Regions from separate parts of the Stenotrophomonas thermophila genome, predicted to be linked through region 1. Evidence: riboswitches for the same ligand, from Rfam matches in the RefSeq annotation. Region 1 holds a riboswitch; the other holds the start of a gene.
The links. Region 1 has a riboswitch for thiamine pyrophosphate ahead of thiC (phosphomethylpyrimidine synthase ThiC). Riboswitches for the same ligand answer to the same signal wherever they lie in the genome.

Region 1 (11,024 bases):
GCAGCTCGGTGCCGTCGCAGCGGGTTGCCTGGCGCACGGCACCACCTGTGGCACTGGCGATCAGCACCTGGCAGCCGCCTCCGGCGCTGAACCGTGCAAACGCGATCTCGCGCCCATCCGGCGACCAGCTCGGGAAACGGTCGTTGGCACCGGCCGGAGGCGTCAGCAACTGGCGCGCGGGCGCATTGCCCGAGGTCTGCACCTTGATCGCACCGCCGCCCCCCCGTCGTCGTTGGCCCCTTCGTAGGCCACCTGGGAACCGTCGGGCGAAAGTGTTGGATACGTCTCAAAACCACTGGTCGCGGTGATCAGCCGGTAAGGCCGCTGCGGGCTGCCGATCACGCGAACGCCGTTCTCCACGGCCGCATCAACCGGTGAACTGGCTTCCGGCGCCTGCCGCAACAGCAGCATCGTCAGCACGATCACCGTGCCAAGCATCAATATGCCGATTGCCAACAGTACCTGGCGCCGGACCCGTCGCCACGCCCGGCGAAGCCCCGGCACCGGCACCGTACCGACCGCGGCCCTGCCACCGGCGTCCGCGGGCGGCAACGGAAGATCGGCCAGCTCGCCGCTGTCCACGGCAGCCTCAGGCGCCTCCAGCACCTGCACCGGCACCAGCAGCCGATAACCGCTCTTGGCGATGGTCTCGATATAGGTCTGGCCGTTGTCGTCGTCGTTGGCGAATGCCTTGCGCAGCTGCGTGACGGCCTGGGTCAGCACGTCATTGGTGGGCAGCGTGTCGGGCCACACTTCGGCAAACAGCTCCTCGCGGGTGACCACCCGGCCGGGCTGCCGCAGCAGAACGCGCAGCACACCCAGCGCTTTCGGCGTCAGCCGGCGCGGACGACGCGCACCTTCAACTTCGACCTCTCGCGAGGACAAAGTGACGACGCATTCGCCAACCTGGATACGGTCAGCCTCGGGCGGCTGGATTTCGCTGCTGTTCATTTTCCGGGATACAGTAGGGACGGGCCTGGGCAGGTTTCACCAGCAATACCGCCCCCAACCGGGGACAACAAAAAGCCAGATTCCGCACACAGCATCGGCGCATACCGCAAAAACAATGAAGCGGGCGAATACTAGCCTATGCGGGTTACCTCGCCTATCGCGTGGTCGACATCCAGGCTCTCTCTCGCCGACGCATTCACATAATTTGCTGCACCATTCGCGCCCTGCGGGGCGCGAAATTTTTATCTGGCGTTCATTTTCACACGCGCCGCAGCATGGTCAATCCGACCAGTCGCGAAACCACCAAAGCCACGTACATCACGCCTGAAAACTGCTCCAGCATGACCAGGGCACGCGCCTGCGGATGCAGGGGTACTACGTCGCTCAAGCCAACACCCGAGAGCAAACTGAAGCTCAGATAAAGCAGTTCCATCCAGGTGCGCTGTGCACCGCCGCCGGAGCCCTGGAAACTGCCCGGATACCATTGTTGGCACACGGCAAAAGCAAATGCGAAGGCCCAGGCCAGCAGCGTGAATGTGGCGCCTGCGGCGAACAGTTCATCGCGGGTGACTTTATGGTCCTGGAGCATGTAGGCAATGAGCGCACCGGCCGTATAGAAGTACAGCAGGCTCTCCAGCAGTTGCGCGGTGGTCAGCAGCGCAGTGCGGTCCAGCAGTGCACCGGCCAGCGAGAACACCACCGAGGGAATGGCCAGCAGCAGTGCCAGCCAGGTGCCCAGCGGGCTGCGTTGCACCACCCACAACGCCAGGCCCAGTACCGCCATGCCGAACATGCCCAGCGCCGCGCGGCCCGCAGCGGTGTCATCCAGCGCGGGGTACAGCAGCACCGCGATCAGCTGGGCGCCCAACAGCCAGGCCGAAGGATGACGGCGGGCAATGGCCAGCCAACGGGTGGTGATGGCAACAGGCATGGCGTCCTTTCCCCAGGGAGATGGGCGGAGGATAGCCGGGAGCGGCGTGATGAGCGGTAGTGCCGGCCGCTGGCCGGCACCCCCGCTTCCGCATCACCCCTGGCGATAGACCTCGGCACCGGCCGCGCGGAACTCCGCCGACTTCTCCTTCATGCCGGCTTCGGCGTAGTCACGCACATCCTGGGTGATCTTCATCGAACAGAAGTGCGGGCCGCACATCGAGCAGAAGTGGGCCAGCTTGTGCGCATCCTTCGGCAGCGTCTCGTCATGGAACTCCTTGGCCTTCTCCGGATCCAGGCCGAGGTGGAACTGGTCTTCCCAGCGGAACTCGAAACGCGCCTTGCTCAGCGCGTTGTCGCGCACCTGCGCGCCCGGATGCCCCTTGGCCAGGTCGGCTGCGTGCGCGGCAATGCGATAGGCCATGATGCCGTCGCGCACATCCTGGCGGTTGGGCAGGCCAAGGTGCTCCTTCGGCGTCACGTAGCAGAGCATCGCCGTGCCGAACCAGCCGATCATCGCCGCACCGACCGCGCTGGTGATGTGGTCGTAGCCCGGCGCGATGTCAGTGGTCAGCGGGCCCAGCGTATAGAACGGTGCTTCGCCACACTCGCGCAGCTGCTTGTCCATGTTTTCCTTGATCAGCTGCATCGGCACGTGGCCGGGGCCTTCGATCATGGTCTGCACATCGTGTTTCCAGGCGATCTTCGTCAGCTCGCCCAGTGTTTCCAGCTCACCGTACTGCGCGGCGTCGTTGGCATCGGCGATGCAGCCCGGGCGCAGGCCGTCACCCAGCGAGAAGGTCACGTCGTACGCCTTCATGATCTCGCAGATGTCTTCGAAGTGCGTGTAGAGAAAATTCTCCTTGTGGTGCGCCAGGCACCACTTGGCCATGATCGAGCCACCGCGGCTGACGATGCCGGTAACACGCCTGGCAGTGAGCGGCACGTAGCGCAACAGGACGCCTGCGTGGATGGTGAAGTAGTCCACGCCCTGCTCGGCCTGCTCGATCAGCGTGTCGCGGAAGATCTCCCAGGTAAGCGCCTCGGCACGGCCGTCAACCTTCTCCAGCGCCTGGTAGATCGGCACGGTACCGATCGCCACCGGCGAATTGCGGATGATCCACTCGCGGGTTTCGTGGATGTGCTTGCCGGTGGACAGGTCCATCACCGTGTCACCGCCCCAGCGGATCGCCCACACCAGCTTCTCCACTTCCTCGGCGATGCCGGAAGACACCGCGCTGTTGCCGATGTTGGCGTTGATCTTGGTCAGGAAATTGCGGCCGATGATCATCGGCTCGCTTTCCGGATGGTTGATGTTGTTGGGCAGCACCGCGCGGCCGCGTGCGATCTCGTCGCGCACGAATTCGGGTGTGATCACCTTCTGGATTGAAGCACCGAACGACTCGCCCGGGTGCTGCTGCAGCAGGCCGGCATCGCGGACCGCGTCGAGCCGCTGGTTCTCGCGGATGGCGACGAACTCCATTTCCGGCGTGATGATGCCGCGGCGCGCGTAATGCATCTGGGTGACGTTGGCACCGGCACGTGCACGGCGTGGCAGGCTGCGCGCGGGGAAACGCACCGCGTCAAGCTTCGGGTCATGCTCGCGATCGCGGCCGAACGAAGAACTCAGTGCTTCAAGCTGCTCGGTATCACCGCGCTCTTCCACCCAGCCGCGACGCAGTGCCGGCAAACCGGCGGACAGATCGATGCGCACCTCCGGGTCGGTGTACGGGCCCGACGTGTCGTAAACGGTCACCGGCGCATTCTCTTCGCCGCCGAACAGCGTCGGCGTACGGGTCAGCGCGATCTCGCGCATCGGCACCTGCAGATCCGGGCGTGAACCGGGCACGTGGATCTTGCGCGAGCCGGGAATGGGCCGGGTCACGGATCCGGAGAGTTGCTGGGCCTGTTGCTGCAGGGCGGAGAGCTGTGCGTTCATCGGGCATCGTCCAGGAAGGTCAGGGACGAAGCGGCGGCGCACGGCACCCGCGCACGGACGGTCCTTGGGCGGAGTCCGGGCACGGCTGCATTGCAAAGCTTCCCTACGCCGGTATGAGCCGGATCAGGTTCCAAGGGACTGTCTCAACCTTGGCCACATGGCCCGGTACCCCCGCTTCTTGGTGCGCATTAGAGCATAGACCGCCCGCCTCCGGGACCAGATCGCCATTCGTTAACGGAACCATGACGTCGCGTTCAGTAACGTGCACGCCATCGCGTTGCTGAGATCGATGCGTTCCCCGCCGCCTTCGCGGCCCCTGCCCGGTCCGTGCTGCATGCCGCCGGCCCTTCGCCGCAAGCTCTGCTCGCTCCCCTCAATCCCCCTTGATCGGAGAAGCTCCTTCATGGTGTTTCGCGTTTCCATCGCACTGGTTCTGCTGCTGGTGCTGCTCGCCGGTATCGCCCCCGGCCCCTTCAACACCGTGGTCCAGTCGATGCTGGCGGAAGTCATCCGCAGTGTCGGCTGGCTGTACCTGCTGGTGGTGTTCCTGGCGCTGGTGTTCCTGATGTACCTGGCGTTCGGCCGCTTCGGCAATCTGCGCATCGGCGGCGAGGACGCCGAACCCGAGTTCTCGCGTGCCAGCTGGATGTCGATGCTGTTCGCCGCCGGCATGGGCATCGGCCTGGTGTTCTGGGGTGCGGCCGAGCCCATCTCGCATTTCAGCAAGCCGCCGGAAGGCCTGGCGCCGCAAAGCCTGGATGCGGCGCGCGCATCGATGCGCTATGCGTTCTTCCACTGGGGCCTGCACCCGTGGGCGATCTACGCACTGATCGGCCTGGCGATGGCCTGGTTCCAGTTCAACCGCAACGGACGCGGCCTGGTCAGCGACATGCTGCAGCCGATCATCGGCCGCCACCATCGCGGCTGGATCGGTCGGGTGGTCAACATCGCCGCCGTAGTTGCCACCGCGATCGGTGTCGCCACCACGCTCGGCTTCGGCACCATCCAGATTGCTGCCGGTATCGAACGCGTCTTCAGCGTGCAGGCTACCGTCGCCGTGCAGATGACCATCATTGCCGTCGCCTTCGTGCTGTACATGGCCTCCACCGCCAGTGGCGTGGAGCGAGGTGTGAAGTGGCTGTCCAACTTCAACCTGGCGTTGGCTGCCCTGCTGGCGGCCATCCTGCTGGTGCTGGGGCCGACCGGCTTCATCTTCGATACGTTCACCACCACGCTGGGCTCCTACCTCAACCAGCTGGTGACGATGAGCCTGCGCATGTCACCGTTCTCCGGCAGCACCTGGGTGGCGGACTGGACGATCTTCTACTGGGCCTGGTGGATCTCGTGGGCACCGTTCGTGGGATCGTTCATCGCGCGCATCTCGCGCGGCCGCAGCGTGCGCGAGTTCGTGATCGGCGTCGTGCTCGCACCGACGCTGCTGGGCTTCTTCTGGTTCGCGGTGTTCGGCGGCACTGCGTTGTGGGCACAGATCTTCGGCCATGCCGATCTGGTGCAGGCGCTTGGCAATGGCTACGAGACGGTGTTGTTCACGCTGTTCGACAGCATGCCGCTACCGTTGTTGCTGTCGTGCATCGCGCTGGTGCTGCTGATGATCTTCTTCGTGACCTCGGCCGATTCGGCGGTCCTGGTGCTGGCCAGCATGTCCACCGACGAGGCTGGCGACCCACCGTTGAAGCGCAAGCTGGCCTGGGGCATTGCGGTGGCACTGATCGCAGCGGCGTTGCTGCTGGCCGGAGGCCTGGACGCGCTGCAGGGCATGATCACGATCGCGGCATTGCCATTCGCGCTGCTGATGGTGCTGGTGATGGTGTCGCTGTACCGGGTGCTGGACCAGGAGTACACGCGCGAGCGGCGGCAGGCGCAGCGCCAGCGGCACATGATCGACGCGTGGATTGCACGCGAGATGGCGGCGCAGGAGGAAACCCAGGCGGAGGCGGCGCGCGCGCACGATCAGGATTGAGGGAGGTTTTGCAGCTTGCGGCTGTACCGCTTTTCTCAAGCAACGGCAACAGCAACTTCAAAAGCGGCTCCGGATTTCTGCTGGTTTGGCGGGGAGGGGGCAGATGGCGGGACACGCCGCAAGTACGTCCTTGTAGGCTCGTCCACGGCATCCATGCCGTGGACGGTCCCGCCATCTGCCCCCTCCCCGCCTCCGACAATTTCCCGGTGACGGCAGTAGATCCACGCCATGCGTGGATCAGGTGTGTCGGAAAACAAGAAGGGGTCGGACCCGCAGCGCGCGGCTGTTGCTGTTGCTGTTGCTGTTGCCTTTGCTCTTGATCTTCTTCTTTCTCTTCCTGCGGTGGCGGCCACAGGAAACTGTCCGTGGCCGGGCGGGTGGGTTGGCTGGGGGCGTGAGCCGCATGGGCCCGAGGCATGCCTCGGGCGGGTTGGGCAGGACGCCCAACCCCGGTCTTGCCGTGTACGCAGGACTGCGCACACGAGCAAGCGGCGACCGAGCCTACATGGACGTACTTGCAGCGGCCCCCAGACAATCCACCCGCCCGGCCAAACCAAGCATCACTGAAACCCTCACCACCGCCGAGGGGGCTCAGCCCGGTGGCCGGAAAACCTCAATACCCCGCCGCCTGCCCATCCTTGCGGCTCTCCGAAGCACCGTAGTAAACCCCGGTCTCGGGATCACGCATGATCGCCTGGTACCCGCCATACGGGCCATCGGCGAACACGATGCGATGCCCCTTGCGCATCAACGCGCGCACCGTCTCGTACGGGAAGCCGGTTTCCAGATTCACTTCGCCGCCATCGGTCATCGCCGTGGCCTGACCCGTCGGTTCGGTTGAGCCTTCATGCTGGATGCGCGGTGCATCACCGGCTTCCTGCAGGTTCATGCCGAAGTCCACCAGGTTCATCACGATCTGCGCGTGGCCCTGCGGCTGCATCGCGCCGCCCATCACGCCGAAGCTGGCATACGGCTTGCCGCCCTTGGTGATGAACGCCGGGATGATCGTCTGGAAAGGCCGCTTGCCCGGCGCGTAGCCGTTGGGATGGTTCTTCTGCAGCACGAACATCTCGCCGCGGTCCTGCAGGATGAAACCCAGACCGGGCGGTGCCATGCCGCTGCCCATGCCACGGTAGTTGGACTGGATCAGCGAGACCATCATGCCGTCGGCGTCGGCCACGGTCATGTAGATCGTGTCGCCCTCCTCCAGCTGCTTCGGCGTGCCCGGCTGCACTTCCTTCAACGCCTTTTCCATCGAGATCAGCGCGCGGCGCTGCGCGGCGTATTCCTTGGAAATCAGCTTCTGCACCGGTGCCGGCTGGAACGCCATGTCGGCGTAGAAGCGTGCACGGTCGGCGAAGGCCAGCTTCTTCGCTTCAACGAACAGGTGCACATGCTCCGGTGAACCAAACGGGATCTTCGAGAAGTCGTAGCCTTCCAGCACGTTGAGGATCTGCAGCGCGGCAATGCCCTGGCTGTTCGGCGGCAGTTCCCACACGTCGTAGCCACGGTAGTTGCTGCTGACCGGTTCGACCCATTCGCCATGATGGTCAGCCATGTCCTGATAGCTCAGGTAGCCACCGTTGGCCTTGAAATAGTCGCCGATGGTGCGGGCGATGTCACCCTTGTAGAAGGCGTCGCGTCCGCCATCGGCGATCTTCTGCAGCGTGCTGGCCAGATTCGGGTTCTTCCACATCTCGCCCTTGCGCGGGGCGTGGCCGTTGATCGTGAACTGCTCGTTGAAGCCCGGGTACTGCGACAACTTGGGCACCGAGCGGTCCCAGTAGTAGGCGATCACCTCGGCCACCGGGTGACCCTCGCGGGCGTAGCGGATGGCCGGCGCCAGGTTGTCGGCCATCGGCTTGCGACCGAAGCGGTCGTGCAGCGCGAACCAGCCGTCGACTGCACCCGGCACCGACACCGGCAGTGGACCGGTGGCCGGGATGTCCTTCAGGCCACGGCGCTGGAACTCGGCCAGGGTGAGCGATTTCGGCGAGCGCCCCGAGCCGTTGTAGCCGTAGAGCTTCTGCGTCTTCGGGTCCCAGACGATGGCGAACAGGTCGCCGCCGATGCCGTTGCCGGTGGGCTCCATCAGGCCCAGCGCTGCGTTGGCCGCGATGGCGGCATCCACCGCCGAGCCACCGCCCTTCATCACGTCCAGCGCGATCTGGGTGGCCAGCGGCTGCGAGGTGGCGGCCATCGCATGAGGGGCGATCACCTCCGAACGGGTGGCGAAGGTGTGGCCGGTAATGCGGTCGGCGGCAAAGGACAGCGCGGGCACGGCAGCCAGCACGGCGGCGGCGATCAGGGGACGGGCAAGGCGTCGGGACACGGTCGGGTTCCGATGGACGGGTGGTTCCCCGATCTTCGCCGCTGCGGCCTTCACGCGGTATCGGACAGACGTCATGGACGTTGATCCTGGGGTGGAAGAATCCAACGGATTCCGCGCAAAAACCGCCCAGAAAGGAGTGAATTCGGGTTCATCGAAACACTTTCAGCAGCAACCATCCTTGTGCCGCAAGCGATTGCGCTGGATTCACTGGAAACCGATAAAAAAACCGTCGCGAGGGTTGACACCGCCAAAACGGCTGTGTTTCTCTCGATCACATGTTGCATCACAACACGCCACTGCGAACCCACATTGAAGCCGCCGACACCGGCGCCGCCTCGCTGCGTTCGATTCTTGTGCTCGTACTTATTACCCAGCCAACAGGTGCGGGACGAGCCAGCGTGTAAGCAACAAACACACCGGAACTCATCAAAACCCGCACCCGCCCCGGTGCGGGTTTTTTCATTTCAGGACCTGGTTTCAGACGCAACCACCATGACCAACGCTCAGTGCAAAGCCCGGCCCCAGACCACCACCACGCCTCGTGGTGGCTGTGCCTGTGCGATGCGTAGCGCCTCCTCCACCGATTTCCCCTGACCGGCCGGTACGTCACCTCGACGACCGGCCGTTCTTTTTTCTTCCCACCGCAAGGAACCTCCCCCATGAGCACCAACGACCTGCCCCAGACCAAGATCGCCGTCATCGGCTACGGCAGCCAGGGCCGCGCCCACGCACTGAACCTGCGCGAATCCGGCTTCGACGTGGTGGTAGGCCTGCGTCCGGGTGGCCCGACCGAGGTCAAGGCGCAGGCCGATGGCTTCACCGTGAAAGCACCGGCGGATGCGGTGAAGGATGCGGACCTGGTTGCCGTGCTGACCCCGGACATGGTGCAGAAGAAGCTGTACGACGACGTGCTGGCACCGAACATGAAGCAGGGTGCGGTGCTGTTGTTCGCGCACGGCCTGAACGTTCATTTCGACATGATCAAGCCGCGCGACGACCTCGACGTGGTGCTGGTCGCACCGAAGGGCCCGGGCGCGCTGGTCCGACGTGAATATGAAATCGGCCGCGGCGTGCCGTGCATCTGGGCGGTCTACCAGGACAAAAGCGGCAAGGCCGCCGAGTACGCACTCGCCTATGCAGCCGGCCTGGGTGGCGCCCGCGCCAACCTGATCCAGACCACCTTCAAGGAAGAGACCGAAACTGATCTGTTCGGCGAGCAGGCGGTGCTGTGCGGTGGCGCTTCGGCGCTGGTGCAGGCGGGCTTCGAGACCCTGGTGGAAGCCGGTTACCAGCCGGAAATCGCCTATTACGAAGTGCTGCACGAACTGAAGCTGATCGTGGACCTGTTCTACGAAGGTGGCATCTCGCGCATGCTGGAGTTCATCTCCGAGACCGCGCAGTACGGCGATTACGTCAGCGGCCCGCGTGTGATCGATGCCGGCACCAAGGAACGCATGAAGGAAGTACTGAAGGACATCCAGGACGGCACCTTCACCAAGAACTGGGTGGCCGAGTACGAAGCGGGCCTGCCGAACTACAACAGGTTCAAGCAGGCCGACCTGGAGCACCCGATCGAGAAGGTGGGCAAGGAACTGCGCGCCAAGATGGTCTGGTTGCAAGGACAGGCCGCGTAAACGCGCGGCCCTCCCCCACCCGCTTTGCAAGGTTCCCCCATGAACTCTTCGACACATCGCAGCGCGCCGCCCAACGGCGCGCGCTGGCTGACCCAGGCGCTGGAGGCCGAAGGCGTCCGCACGCTGTTCGGCTATCCAGGTGGCACCATCATGCCGTTCTACGACGCGCTGGTGGATTCGTCGCTGAAGCACATCCTGGTACGCCATGAGCAGGGTGCGGCGCTGGCCGCCAACGGCTTCGCCCGCGCCAGCAACCAGGTCGGCGTCTGCGTGGCCACATCCGGCCCGGGCGCCTCGAACCTGGTCACCGGCATTGCCGATGCGATGCTCGATTCGGTACCGATGGTCTGCATCACCGGCCAGGTCGGCACGCCGCTGCTGGGCACCGACGCCTTCCAGGAACTGGATGTGTTCGGCCTGACGATGCCGATCGTCAAGCACAGCTGGCTGGTGCGCAGCGTCGATGACCTGCCGCGCGTGGTCGCCGATGCGTTCCGCATTGCCCGTGAGGGTCGCCCCGGCCCGGTGCTGATCGACCTGCCCAAGGATGTGCAGTTGGCCGATGCCAGCCATCTGCCGGCGCATGTGCCCAGCAGCGTCGAACCGCCGCCGGCGCCGGCCGAGGCCGCCATCGCCGAGGCCATCGCCGCGCTGGCCGCAGCCGAGAAGCCGGTGGTCTACGCCGGTGGCGGCATCGCGCTGGGCGATGCCGTGCAGGACCTGCGCGACTTCGTCGAGGCCAGTGCCATCCCCACCGTGATGACCCTGCGCGGCCTGGGTGCACTGCCGGCCAGCCATCCGCAGTCGCTGGGCATGCTGGGCATGCACGGCACCCGCGCGGCCAACATGGCGGTGCAGGAAAGCGACCTGCTGCTGGTGCTGGGGGCGCGTTTCGATGACCGTGCCACCGGCAAGCTGGCCGAGTTCGCCCCGTTCGCCCGTGTGGTCCACATCGATGCGGACGCCTACGAGATCTCCAAGCTGCGCAGCGCCGATGTCGCCGTGCCTGGCAACGTCGGTCACGCCATCCGCGCCCTGCGAGCGGCCTTCCCCTCCCCCAAGGCCCACCAGGAGGCGTGGCGCAAGCGCTGTGCGCAGCACCGCGATCGCTTCGCTGCCCGCTACGATGCCCCGGGGCAACACATCTACGCGCCGGCGCTGCTGAAGCGCCTGAGCGAGCTGGCCCCGGCCGATGCGGTGATCGCCTGCGACGTTGGCCAGCACCAGATGTGGGTGGCCCAGCACTGCCGCTTCAAC
Region 2 (11,024 bases), on a different contig from region 1:
GCTGATGAAGGGCTGGCTGAACACCCAGTCCGGGCCCAGGTAGCGCGAATCGGCCGGAATGCCCATTACCGCCTGCAGCTCGCCGCGGCGCGCCTTCTCGCGCACTTCGTACCAGTCATGGCTGTTTTCCACCTGCAGGTTGGCGCCGGCCTGCAGCAGGCGGCGCAGGTATTCGCTGGCCAGGCCGCTGGGGTTGCCATCCTGGTCGGCGAACGACAGTGGCGCCGCGTTCGGCGCGAAGCCAATCCTCAACGGTTGCTCCAGTACCCGCTTCTCGGCCTGGCTCAGCGCCAGCTGTGCCGATGCCGACCACCGCGGAGGTGGCAGCCAGCGCTGCGCCAGCGCATCGCGCTGGGCCTGGCTGGTCGCGGCCAGCGCCAGGTCCAGCGCTTCGGCCAGTGGCTGCTTGCCGTTGGGAATGCCGAAGTGCAGTCGCTCCGGCGGGAGATCGCTGGGGCGCAGCAGCACGACGCCCTGCAGGTCCTCGCGGGCGATCAGTTCGGTGGCCACATAGGCATTGCCGATGTAAACGTCGGCCTTGTCGTCTCTGACCATCTCCAAGGCCGCCAACGAGTTGTTTGCGACAAGCTGGCGCGCATGCGGAAAGCGGGCGCGCACCTGGGGCCCGGTCAGGAAGTCCTGCTCGATCACCACCCGCAGTCCGTCCAGATCGGGATTGTCGGAGGCACGCAGGTCATCCGGGCGCCCCACCAGGGCCAGCGGGGCCTCGCCATAGGCGGCGGTGTAGACCATGCAGCGGGTGCGGTCGGCACTGAGCCCGACGTTCATCACCACATCAATCTCGCCACGACATGCCGCATCCAGCACGGATGTCCAGTCGGAGTAGCGCCTTGCCTCCACCTTCACGCCCAACTGACGGGCAAGAAGCGACAGATAATCCGGACCCAGGCCAACCTGTTGGCCATCACGGAGGGACTCGAACGGTGGCCAGCCACTGTCATACTGACCCACGACGATGCTCGGATGGGCGGCCAGGTACTCGCGCTGCAGGGGGCTGAGCGGCAACGGCCCGGGCACCGCCTGCGCCAACGCTGCCGGCAGCGCCAGTACGACCAGCAGCAGGACCAGCCCGCGAACAGCCCAGCTACGCATCGGCGTCGATCTCCTAGAATCCTGCCAGGGACCGCGATGGTCGCGGCCCAGCCAGCCCGGTGGCCATACTAGAGCATGAGCTTGCGCATCATCATCGCAGACGACCACCCGGTGGTCCGTATCGGTACCCGCGCCGTCATCGAATCGAGCGGGGTGGGCCGCGTGGTCGGCGAAGCCGACAGCGCGCAGGCGCTGATGGCCCTGCTCGGCAGCCAGCCCTGCGACCTGCTGGTGACCGACTACTCCATGCCGGGCAGCCCGCAGGCCGACGGCTTCGCCATGATCGGCATGATCCGCCGCCGTCATCCAGACCTGCCGGTGCTGATGCTCAGCGTCTCCAGCAATCTGGCGATCCTGCGCATGGTGCTCGACAGCGGCGTGCTCGGCCTGGTCGACAAGAGTTCGTCGATGGACGAGCTGCCGCAGGCCATCCAGTCGGTCTACCGCGGCCAGCCCTACATCAGCCGCAGCCTGCGCGAGCGGGTCGAGGCTGCCGGCAGCTGGCGCATGCGCGAGGGTGACGGCAAGCCGCTGTCGCCACGCGAGGTGGAGGTGCTGCGGCTGCTCGGCACCGGCATGACCGTGAAGGAAATCTCGCTTCAGCTGCACAAGAGCGTCAGCACCATCAGCCGGCAGAAAGGTGATGCCATGCTCAAACTGGGCCTGAAGGGCGACGCCGAGCTGTTCGATTACCTGCGCGACGGCAAGATCTGAGAGCCAGATCGCACAAGAAGGGCATCTGGCACTGCCCTCTTTGACGGGCCGCCGATCTGTGCCAAGATGGTGGGGCATGAGTTCCCAATGCGAGGTCGAAGGAATCGACCGGCTCATGTCCTCGCTCCCGTCCCTGGTGGACGTGGCGCGGTTCCCTGCCGGCCGTCTGGCCCGGCAACGCTGACCATGGAGAGGCGCATGCAACATCCCCCCAAGCTACGCTGGACCCTGCCGTTGCGGCCTCTGCGCGCATTCGCGGCGTGCCTGCTCGTCTCTCTTTCCGCTGCCGCCTGCAGCGCCGCCGATCCGGTCCCCTCGTCCTCCCAGCCCGGCGCCCCTGCGCAGGCTGCCAATGCGCCCCGACAGGATGTTGCCACGATGCAGAACACCTCTCCCGACACCGCCGTTGCCCCGCCCGACGCGCCGACCGTGATGTATTTCACCTATCAAGTGGATGGCGATGGCGCGACCTCCTATGAGGTCCAGAACGGCAGCGTGGCGACCTTCTGGTTCGGCCATACCTTCACCCTCGACGGCACCACGTATTACACGGGTTTCTCCTGGGATACCCGCGAGCACTACGGCAAGCCTGGCGAGCAGACGCAGGCCGGTCCGGACGACCGCGCCAACCTCGCCGAGGCCACCTTCGTGCTGGCCGGCACCGACGCGAAGAAGCCGTGGAAGTTCCGTGGCCAGGAATGGACCATCGGCGCACTGGGCGCGTACGACAAGGCCGACGACGTCGATACCCGGCGCAAGCCGCTTGAACATCGCACCGTCGACGGCCGCCTGCTGCTGGCGGTGCCGACCAGCAGCTTCGACCGCGGCATCAGCAGCACCGGCTATGCACTGCTGCTGTTCAACCCCAGGCGCAGCGAAGACGACGTGGACAGCAAGGTCTGGCGCTATGTCGGTACGGTGCGCACAGGCGAAGACAACAGCGCCGCCTGCGACGAAGGCAACGTGATGCCCTGCACCGGCAGCGACGGCGAACTGGCCTTCGCTGCCAACGGCAACGGCCTGCCGCGACTGACCGTGACCTTCAAGGGCACCACCCTCGAAGGCCCCGGCAGGACCCGCACCCTGGGTGCCGGCGACACCGTGCACTACACCTTCGACAGCGCGACCCAGCAGTACCTCGCGCGCTGAAAGCACCCGCCACGCGCGGGTTCCCTGTTGACCGACATGTTCTTGACTCACGGATGAGTCCGGTTGGCGATTCGCGGCATGCGCCGCTCCATCAACCCCGAGGAAAAACGTCATGGCACAGCATGACTACAGCAGAAAGGAAGTCCTGGACATCGTCGAGCAGGTCGCCAGGCAGAAGAGCATTCCGGTCGACGACTTCATGCGCTTCGCGTACATCGAGACCGGTGGCACGTTCAACGAGCGCGCCCACAACGCGTCATCCGGCGCCAAGGGCCTGTTCCAGTTCGTGCCCGGGTCCGCACGCCAGTACCACCTGACCGGCCACGAGTTCGACCCCACCCGCAACACCGAAGCGGCCGCGCAGATGTACCAGGACAACCTGGACTCGATGGCACGCCGCAACGAGCGCACCGGCCACCCGTACCTGTCCGGCGGCAGTACGCCGACCGGGCTGGACCTGTACCTGGCCCACCAGCAGGGCAGTGCCGGCTATGGCTCGGTGCAGACCGCCATTGCCACCGGCACCTTCGGCGTGGTCCGCAACAGCCACGGCGACGAGATCAACATGCGCCGCAACGTGCTGAACCAGATCGGGTCGGACGCGAAGGCGCTGACCGGCCACAGCCTGGCCGAAATGCGCGGCATGAACGATGGCGACCTGGCACGGGCCTTCTCCAGCTACTACATCCACAAGTACGCAGCGATCAGCATCCCGGAAAAGAACATCGAACCGCAGGCGGTGGCGCAGGGCCAGGGCCAGGCCCCGGCCGCGCCTGCACAGGCCAGCGCAGCCGTGGCGGCCGGTGCTGCCACGCTGGCGGCAACCGCAACAGCCGCTGCCGCGCCGAAACCGGGCATCGAACTGCAGGCCGCCTACGAGGCCGGCGTGAAGTACGACGATGTGAAGTACGCCATCAACATTCCGGGCCACGCGCTGTACGTACCGGGCAAGACCGGAAAGAACGTGGACCAGGGTTACATCGATTGCTCCGGCTGGGTCGGCACGCTGCAGAACCGGACCATGGACGAGATCAACCAGAAGGCCGGGCATGCGGTGTTCAGCAAGGCCGATCGCATCGACCTGGGCAACCTGGGTTCCGGCGGCATCGTGCGCAAGGCATTCGACCAGTCCGGCGTGCTGCTTGACCGCGACGCGATCCTCAAGCCCGGTGCGCTGAAGGAAGGCATGATCATCGGCCTGGATACGGCCAGGACCCGCCATGAACACTGGAACGGCATCGACCACATCGTGATGGTGGTGCGCGACCCGAACACCGACAAGCTGCTGATCAGCCAGTCCACCGGCAGCAAGGGCGTGCACACCATGCCGGTGGAGGACTACCTCAAGCAGGTGAAGGACCACCCGCACTGGAAGCTGTTCGCGTCCGATCCATTGTCCAAGGCCCGTGACCTGCTGGAAAACCGCACCCAATCGCACGAGCAGACCCAGGGCAAGGCCAACGCCGAGCACAAGGCGGCCGCCACGCCGCACGCCGAACTGTACAAGCAGGGCGCACACAGCGAGGGCGTGCGCAAGGTGCAGGAGCAGCTGGGCCACCTGGGCTACGTCGGCGCCGACGGCAAGCCACTGGTCGAGGATGGCCGCTTCGGCCGCAACACCGACGCGGCAGTGCGCCAGCTGCAGAAGGACAACGGCCTGGTCGTCGACGGCATCGTCGGTCCGAAGACGCTGGAAGCAATCAAGGAAGCACGCGAACGACCCTTGCTGAACGACGAGCGGCACCCACGCAATCCGATGTACCTGCAGGCCACCGAAGGCCTGGAGCGGCTGCCGGCAGGTACCTTCAAGGATCGCCACGCGCTGGAAAGCGCCGCCGCGGCCCTGACCAAGGAGGCGCATGCCGCCGGCCTGCAACGCATCGACACGGTGGTGCCGAGCCCGAACGGTGAGCGCCTGTTCGCCGTGCAGGGCACGATCGGTGACCCGGCGGCCAGCCGCGTGGCGGTGGAGACCCGTGCCGCCAGCGAGCAGAGCCTGGCGCTCAGCAGTGGTGCCGTGCAGGGCGCCCCAAACGTGCTGCACCAGCAGCAGGATGCCCAGCAGGAGCAGGCCCGGCAGGCACAGAAGGCGATGGGCGTCTAAGCCCGCAGCGCCTTGGCAGAGAAGGGAGGGCCACGTCCGCGTGGCCTTTTCCCTTTCTGCCAGCTGAGCGGCCGGGGCCGCTTTCAGCCTTGCTTCATGCCGCCTGCCGCTAGATGAATGCGCAAGCCGCACGGTGGACCAGGCAATGTTCCGGCAATGTTGGAACGCCAGCGTGGACACCACGGCAGCCGGGGCGCCCCGCGCCCTCCCTGCCCAGCGTGGCATGCACCTCACAGGAGAACGAACATGCTCAGTACTTCCGCACTCAGCTTCCGTGGTCTGGCGATGGCTCTGGCGCTGGTGGCCAGTGTGGCCGTGGTCAGCGATGCCAGCGCGATGTCGAGGAAGGACAAGCGCACCCTGGTCGGCGCCGTGGTGGGTGGCGTGGCCGGCAACCTGCTCTCCAACGGTGATCCTGCCGCCACCGTGGGCGGCGCCGTGGCCGGCGGCGCGATCGGCAACCTGACCACCTCCGACCGCCGCGACCGTCGTTACTACGACAATCGCCGTTACGACGACCGCTACGATCGCCGTTACGACCGTGGCTACTACCGCAGCGGCTACTACGACCGCGGTGACGACCGTCGCTGGCAGCGCGAGCGCTACTACGACAACCGCTACTACCACGACCGCGGCCGCCATCGCGGCTGGTAAGCAGCGCGGCGGCATCACCGCAGCTGATGCACGGACGGGCGGGTCGATGACCCGCCCGTTTGCGTTGGCCGCGTGCATGGCGTTGAATGCGCAGCCTTGGATGTGACTTTCCCCACCGGGGCTGCGGCATGACTTCTTCCTCCCACCGCGTGCAGGGCCTGAACAACGACGAGGTTGCTGCCGACTGGCCACCGATCAGCGCGGCGGACATTGCGTGGCTGCGCCAGCGCTACCCGCAGCTGGGCGAGCACAGCCAGCCCCGCTGGCACAGCCCACGGCCGCTGTCGGCCGCTGCCATCGTCAATGGCAGGGACGGCGCGGTGTTCATCAAGCGCCACCACCACAGCGTGCGCAGCGCGGCCTGCCTGGAAGAAGAACACCGCTTCATCGCCCATCTCGCCGCAGCGGGCCTGCCGGTGGTGCAGGTGCTGCCAGCGGCCGATGGCCACAGCGCCGTCGAGCATGGCGAATGGACCTTCGAGCTGCATGCGGTTGGCGTCGGTGAGGACCTGTATCGCGACGCGGTGTCGTGGTCGCTGCTGACCGATATCGCGCAGGCCCGTGAAGCCGGACGCGCACTCGCACAGCTGCACCGTGCCGCCGCCAGCTACCACGCGCCCCAGCGCAGTACCCATGTGCTGGTCGCGCGCGATGATCTGATCCGCAGCGACGATCCGGTCGCGGCCATCAAGGCAGGGCTGCACGAGCGCCCCGCGCTGGCCCGCTATCTCGCGCGCATTCCGTGGGAGGCGCAGCTGCAGCGTGACGTGCTGCCGTGGCATGCCGGCCTGGCCAAGCGCCTGCGCGACGAGCCCCGGCTGTGGGCCCACAACGACTGGCATGTGTCCAACCTGCTGTGGCGCGATGGGCAGATCAGTACCGTGCTGGACTTCGGCCTGGCGTCGCCTACCAGCGCACTGTTCGACCTCGCCACCGCGATCGAGCGCAACGCGGTGGCGTGGCTGGAACTGGAGCGCGGCATGCAGGCAGTGCGCATCGATATCGCGCTGGCGCTGCTCGACGGCTACCGTCAGGCGCTGCCGCTGTCGGCGGCACGCGTGCACCTGCTGGCCGACCTGCTGCCGATGGTCCATTTCGACTTCGCACTGTCCGAAGTGGAGTACTTCGAAGGCGTCACCGGCTCGACCGCCAACGCCGATGTAGCGTGGCGGCCCTTCATGCTGGGGCACCCGGCGTGGTTCCACAGCGCGCCGGGACAGGCACTGCTGCAGGCCCTGCACGCGGCAGCCTGAAGGGCGCCGGCTCGCAAATCCGTACCATTTGTAGTGAAATGGTCACCTGAAGCGGGGGTGCCTGGATCTGCCAGGCTGAGAGAGTCCCTTGGAACCTGATCCGGTTTGCACCGGCGTAGGGAGCTTTGAGCCGCAGCCACACCCCCGTCATGGGCCGGTGCACCTGCGCGCCGTCGCTTCGTCTCCCTTGTTGTCCGAAGACGAATCGAATGAACCGCTGCCTGCACCCCACCCTGCTCTCCCTCGCCCTCTGCGCCGCGCTGCCGCTGCACGCCAGCGAGGCCGAAGCGTCCCCCGATGCGGCTGCCACCGGCGCCGAGCATTCGCCGACCGAACTGGCAGCGGTGCGCGTGCAGGCCGGCAAACCGAAAGCCGATACCTCGCGCGTGAACGCCTTCGGTGGCGGCAGCTGGAAGGACACGCCGGCCTCGGTGAACGTGCTCGAGCGCGACTATCTCGACCGTCGCCAGGTGCGTTCGCTGTCCGAGCTGGCCAGCAACGATGCCTCGCTCGGTGATGCGTATGCGCCGGTGGGTTACTACCAGAACATCGCCATCCGTGGCTTCGCGCTGGACGCCGCCACCGGCTACCGCTTCAACGGCCTGTCCATCGCCGGCGAACAGCGCCTGGCGCTGGAGAACGTGCAGTCGGTGGAGATCCTCAAGGGTGAAGCCGGCCTGGCCGCAGGCGTGATGGCACCGGGTGGCATCATCAACTACATCGGCAAGCGCCCGGCCGAAGTGCGCACCGCCACGCTCGGCACCGATTCGGAAGGCTCGCGCTACGTCGCCGTCGATGTCGGCCACTGGATCACCCCGCGCTTCGGCCTGCGCCTGAATGCCGCGTGGGATTCCAGCAATTCCTATGTCGAGCACGCCGATGGCCGCCGCAATTTCTACTCGCTGGCGGCCGACTGGCTGATCGGCGAACGCGGCAAGCTGGAAGTGGATGCCAACTACCAGACCAGCTCGCAGCGTTCGGTGTCCGGTTACCAGCTGCTGGGCGCACGCGACCTGCCGCGCGGCGTCGACCGCGAGCACCTGCTCGGCTACCAGCCGTGGCAGCGTCCGGTGGATATCGCCAGCACCAACATCACCGCCCTGCACACCTACGACTTCAACGAGGCCTGGCAGTCGCGCGTCTCGGTCGGCCACAGCCGCTCGGTAATCGATGACAACGTCGCCTTCGCCTACGGCTGCTACTACGCCGTGCAATGCGCCGATGGCAGCGTGCCGGGCAACTACTTCGCGCCCAACGGCGACTACGACGTCTACGACTACCGCAGCCCGGACGATACCCGCCGCAACCAGCAGGCCCGTGCCGAGCTGCGTGGCCGTTTCGAGACCGCCAGCGTCGGCCATGAGCTGACCCTCGGCGCCGACTACTTCCGCCGCACCGTGGACAGGCGCCCGAGCGTCAACGAGTACGTCGGCACCACCAACATCCACGAGGCACCGGTGCCGGTGTTCGAGCCGTCGCCGAAGATGCCCGGCCCATCCGCACGTCGCCTGGACAGCCGCCAGACCGCCTTCTTCGCGCTGGACCGGATGAGCTTCGGTGACGACTGGCAGTGGCTGGCCGGTGGCCGCTTCGTGCGCCTCGATGAGCGCGCCTACGACAAGCGTGGCACCCCGCAGCGGCACAGCCGCTTGTCGCGCTTCCTGCCGCAGACCGCGGTGGTGTGGAAGGCCACCGACCAGCTCAATGCCTATGCCAGCTACGTGCGCGGCATTTCGCTGGGCCAGGAAGCGCCGTTCTGGACCAGCAATGCCGACACCTTCCTGCCGTCGGTGCAGTCGCGCCAGCTGGAAGTGGGCGTGAAGTACGTGCCGGTCGAGGCGTTGACCCTGGGTGCGGCCGTGTTCCGCATTTCGCAGCCGTACCAGTACGCCAGGCCGGACAACAGCGACGTGGGCTACACCTTCGTCGAGGAAGGCACCCAGACCCACACCGGCCTGGAGCTGACCGCCAACGGCCAGCTGACCGATGCATTGCAGATCGTGGCCAGTGCCAGCGTGCTGCAGGCGCGTGCGCGCGACACCGGCACGCCGGCTTATGAAGGCCATCAGCTGGTGAATGTGCCGAAGGTGCGGGCCAGCGTGCATGTGGCCTATGCGCTGCCGTTCGTGCAGGGCCTGGATGTCACTGGCGGCTGGCGTTATGCCGGTGCCAACGTCGCACGTGCCGACGGCGGCGTGCGCGCACCGGACTACTCGGTGTTCGACGCTGGTCTGCGCTTCCAGCATCGCCTGCACGAGCGTGCGGTGACCTGGAACCTGTCGGTGGACAACGTGTTCAACCGCTTCTACTGGCGCGATACCGGCAGCAGCGGCGGTGACTACTACCTGTTCCCCGGCGCACCGCGACAGGCCCGCCTGTCGGTGACGTTCGCGCTGTGAGCGGCGTGATGCTCGAGTGGACCGCCGCACTGTGCAGCATCCTTGGCGTCTGGCTGATGGCCCGGCGCCGGCTGGTGGCGTGGCCGGTGGGCCTGCTGTCGGTGACGCTGTACGGGCTGGTATTCGCCGAGGCCAAGCTGTACTCGGATACCCTGCTGCAGGTCGCCTTCGGTGGCTTCCTGGTCTACGGCTGGCTCAACTGGCGGCAGCATGCCGCCGATGAGGGCAGCATCCGCATCGTGCCGCTGGCGCGCGGCAAGCTGCTGCGCGACCTGGCCATCGGCCTGTGTGGTGGCGTGGCGCTGGGTGCGGCCATGCATACCTTCACCGATGCCGCACTGCCGTGGTTGGACGCGCTGCTGACCGGCCTGAGCCTGGTCGGGCAGTGGTGGCAGGCGCGCCGCCACGTGGCCTGCTGGTGGGTGTGGATCGCGGTGGACGTGGTCTACGTGGGCGCGTACCTGTTCAAGTCGCTGCACGTGACCGCCGCGCTGTACGTGTTCTTCCTCGGCCTGGCCGTGTTCGGCCTGCGCGCATGGAGCGCCGCCGCGCGCGAGCCACAGGTGGCAACCCGGTAGAGCCACGCCATGCGTGGCGGGCTACCGGTAGTCGCCAACCTGGGTTGGCGCGCGCCTGCCGACCAAGGTCGGCATCTACCCACCACATCCACGCATGGCGTGGATCTACTTCGGTTCCAGCAACAGGCCCAACCGCAGCGGCTGGCGCATGTCGGCCGGCGGGGCTGCCTGCAACGGCGCGCCCTGCAGCGTCGCGCGCAGGTCTGCGTCGACCTGGGCGTCACCCAGGCTGTCGAATTCCAGCTTCGAGATGCGGCCATCCGCCGCGATCCACACGCTCACCGGCAGCGGCGTCGGTGCGTCCGGATGTGCCTGCAGCCATGCCAGCACGCGCTGCGCCTGCGGGTCCTGCTCCTGCTGCAGGCGCTGCTGCAGCTGGCCACCGACCGCAGCGGCGTAGGCCATCCAATGCGCAGGGGCGTCCTGCGCGGACACCGCGGCGCTCCCCAGTGCCAGCGCACCGAACACCGCGGCCAGCGGCCGCCACCAGCGGCGTGCGCCGGTTGTGTTCCTTGCCATCGCCATCGCCCGCCCCTGCGCTCTCATCCAACGGCTGATGGTCGGGGCGGTAGATGACAGGCAGATGGCGGCACAGTAGAGCCACGCCATGCGTGGCTGCTACGGGCAACGTGCGTACCATCCACGCGTGGCGTGGATCTACTGGAACAGAGCGGCCAGTAGCGTGCGCAAGGACGGGAGCCGCGATCAATCGCCCAGATCGGCCAACACTTTGCGCGAGGGCGCGAAGAAGGTCACGCCGGTGGTGGCGGTGGAGAAATCGAGGATGCGGTCGTGCAGCGGCGCGGGATTGCCGATGAACATGCGCTCGAGCATCTTCTCGATCACCCACAGGCGGCGCGTGTAGCCGATGAAGTAGGTGCCGTATTCGCCGCGGCCCGGGTTGGCGAACGGCATGTTGTCGCGCAGGATCTCATGCTCGCCGTCGGCGTCCTCGATGGTGCACAGGGTCTTGTGCGATTTCTGCGCATCGGCCGGTGCATCGTCCAGCTCGATGTTGTCGTGCTTGGTGCGGCCGATGATCGCCTCCTGCGCCTCGGTC

Region 2: it holds a riboswitch for thiamine pyrophosphate, as region 1 does, so the genes downstream of both, BN1263_RS06050 (TonB-dependent receptor) here and thiC (phosphomethylpyrimidine synthase ThiC) in region 1, are expected to answer to the same signal.

The regions. Positions count from the first base shown of each region.
Region 1 is NZ_CVIW01000064.1:38,258-49,281, forward strand. It holds partial or broken gene BN1263_RS19450 (winged helix-turn-helix domain-containing protein) at 1-951, opposite strand, end outside; gene BN1263_RS19455 (ion channel) at 1,211-1,882, opposite strand; gene thiC (phosphomethylpyrimidine synthase ThiC) at 1,976-3,820, opposite strand; TPP riboswitch at 3,903-4,003, opposite strand; gene BN1263_RS19465 (BCCT family transporter) at 4,224-5,801, shown strand; gene ggt (gamma-glutamyltransferase) at 6,415-8,133, opposite strand; gene ilvC (ketol-acid reductoisomerase) at 8,793-9,767, shown strand; gene ilvG (acetolactate synthase 2 catalytic subunit) at 9,807-11,024, shown strand, end outside.
Region 2 is NZ_CVIW01000010.1:18,504-29,527, forward strand. It holds gene BN1263_RS06020 (ATP-binding protein) at 1-1,113, opposite strand, end outside; gene BN1263_RS06025 (response regulator) at 1,189-1,827, shown strand; gene BN1263_RS06030 (hypothetical protein) at 2,206-2,976, shown strand; gene BN1263_RS06035 (peptidoglycan-binding protein) at 3,089-5,080, shown strand; gene BN1263_RS06040 (glycine zipper 2TM domain-containing protein) at 5,327-5,734, shown strand; gene BN1263_RS06045 (phosphotransferase enzyme family protein) at 5,863-6,987, shown strand; TPP riboswitch at 7,031-7,126, shown strand; gene BN1263_RS06050 (TonB-dependent receptor) at 7,197-9,386, shown strand; gene pnuC (nicotinamide riboside transporter PnuC) at 9,395-9,964, shown strand; gene BN1263_RS06060 (hypothetical protein) at 10,070-10,489, opposite strand; gene BN1263_RS06065 (Dyp-type peroxidase) at 10,670-11,024, opposite strand, start outside.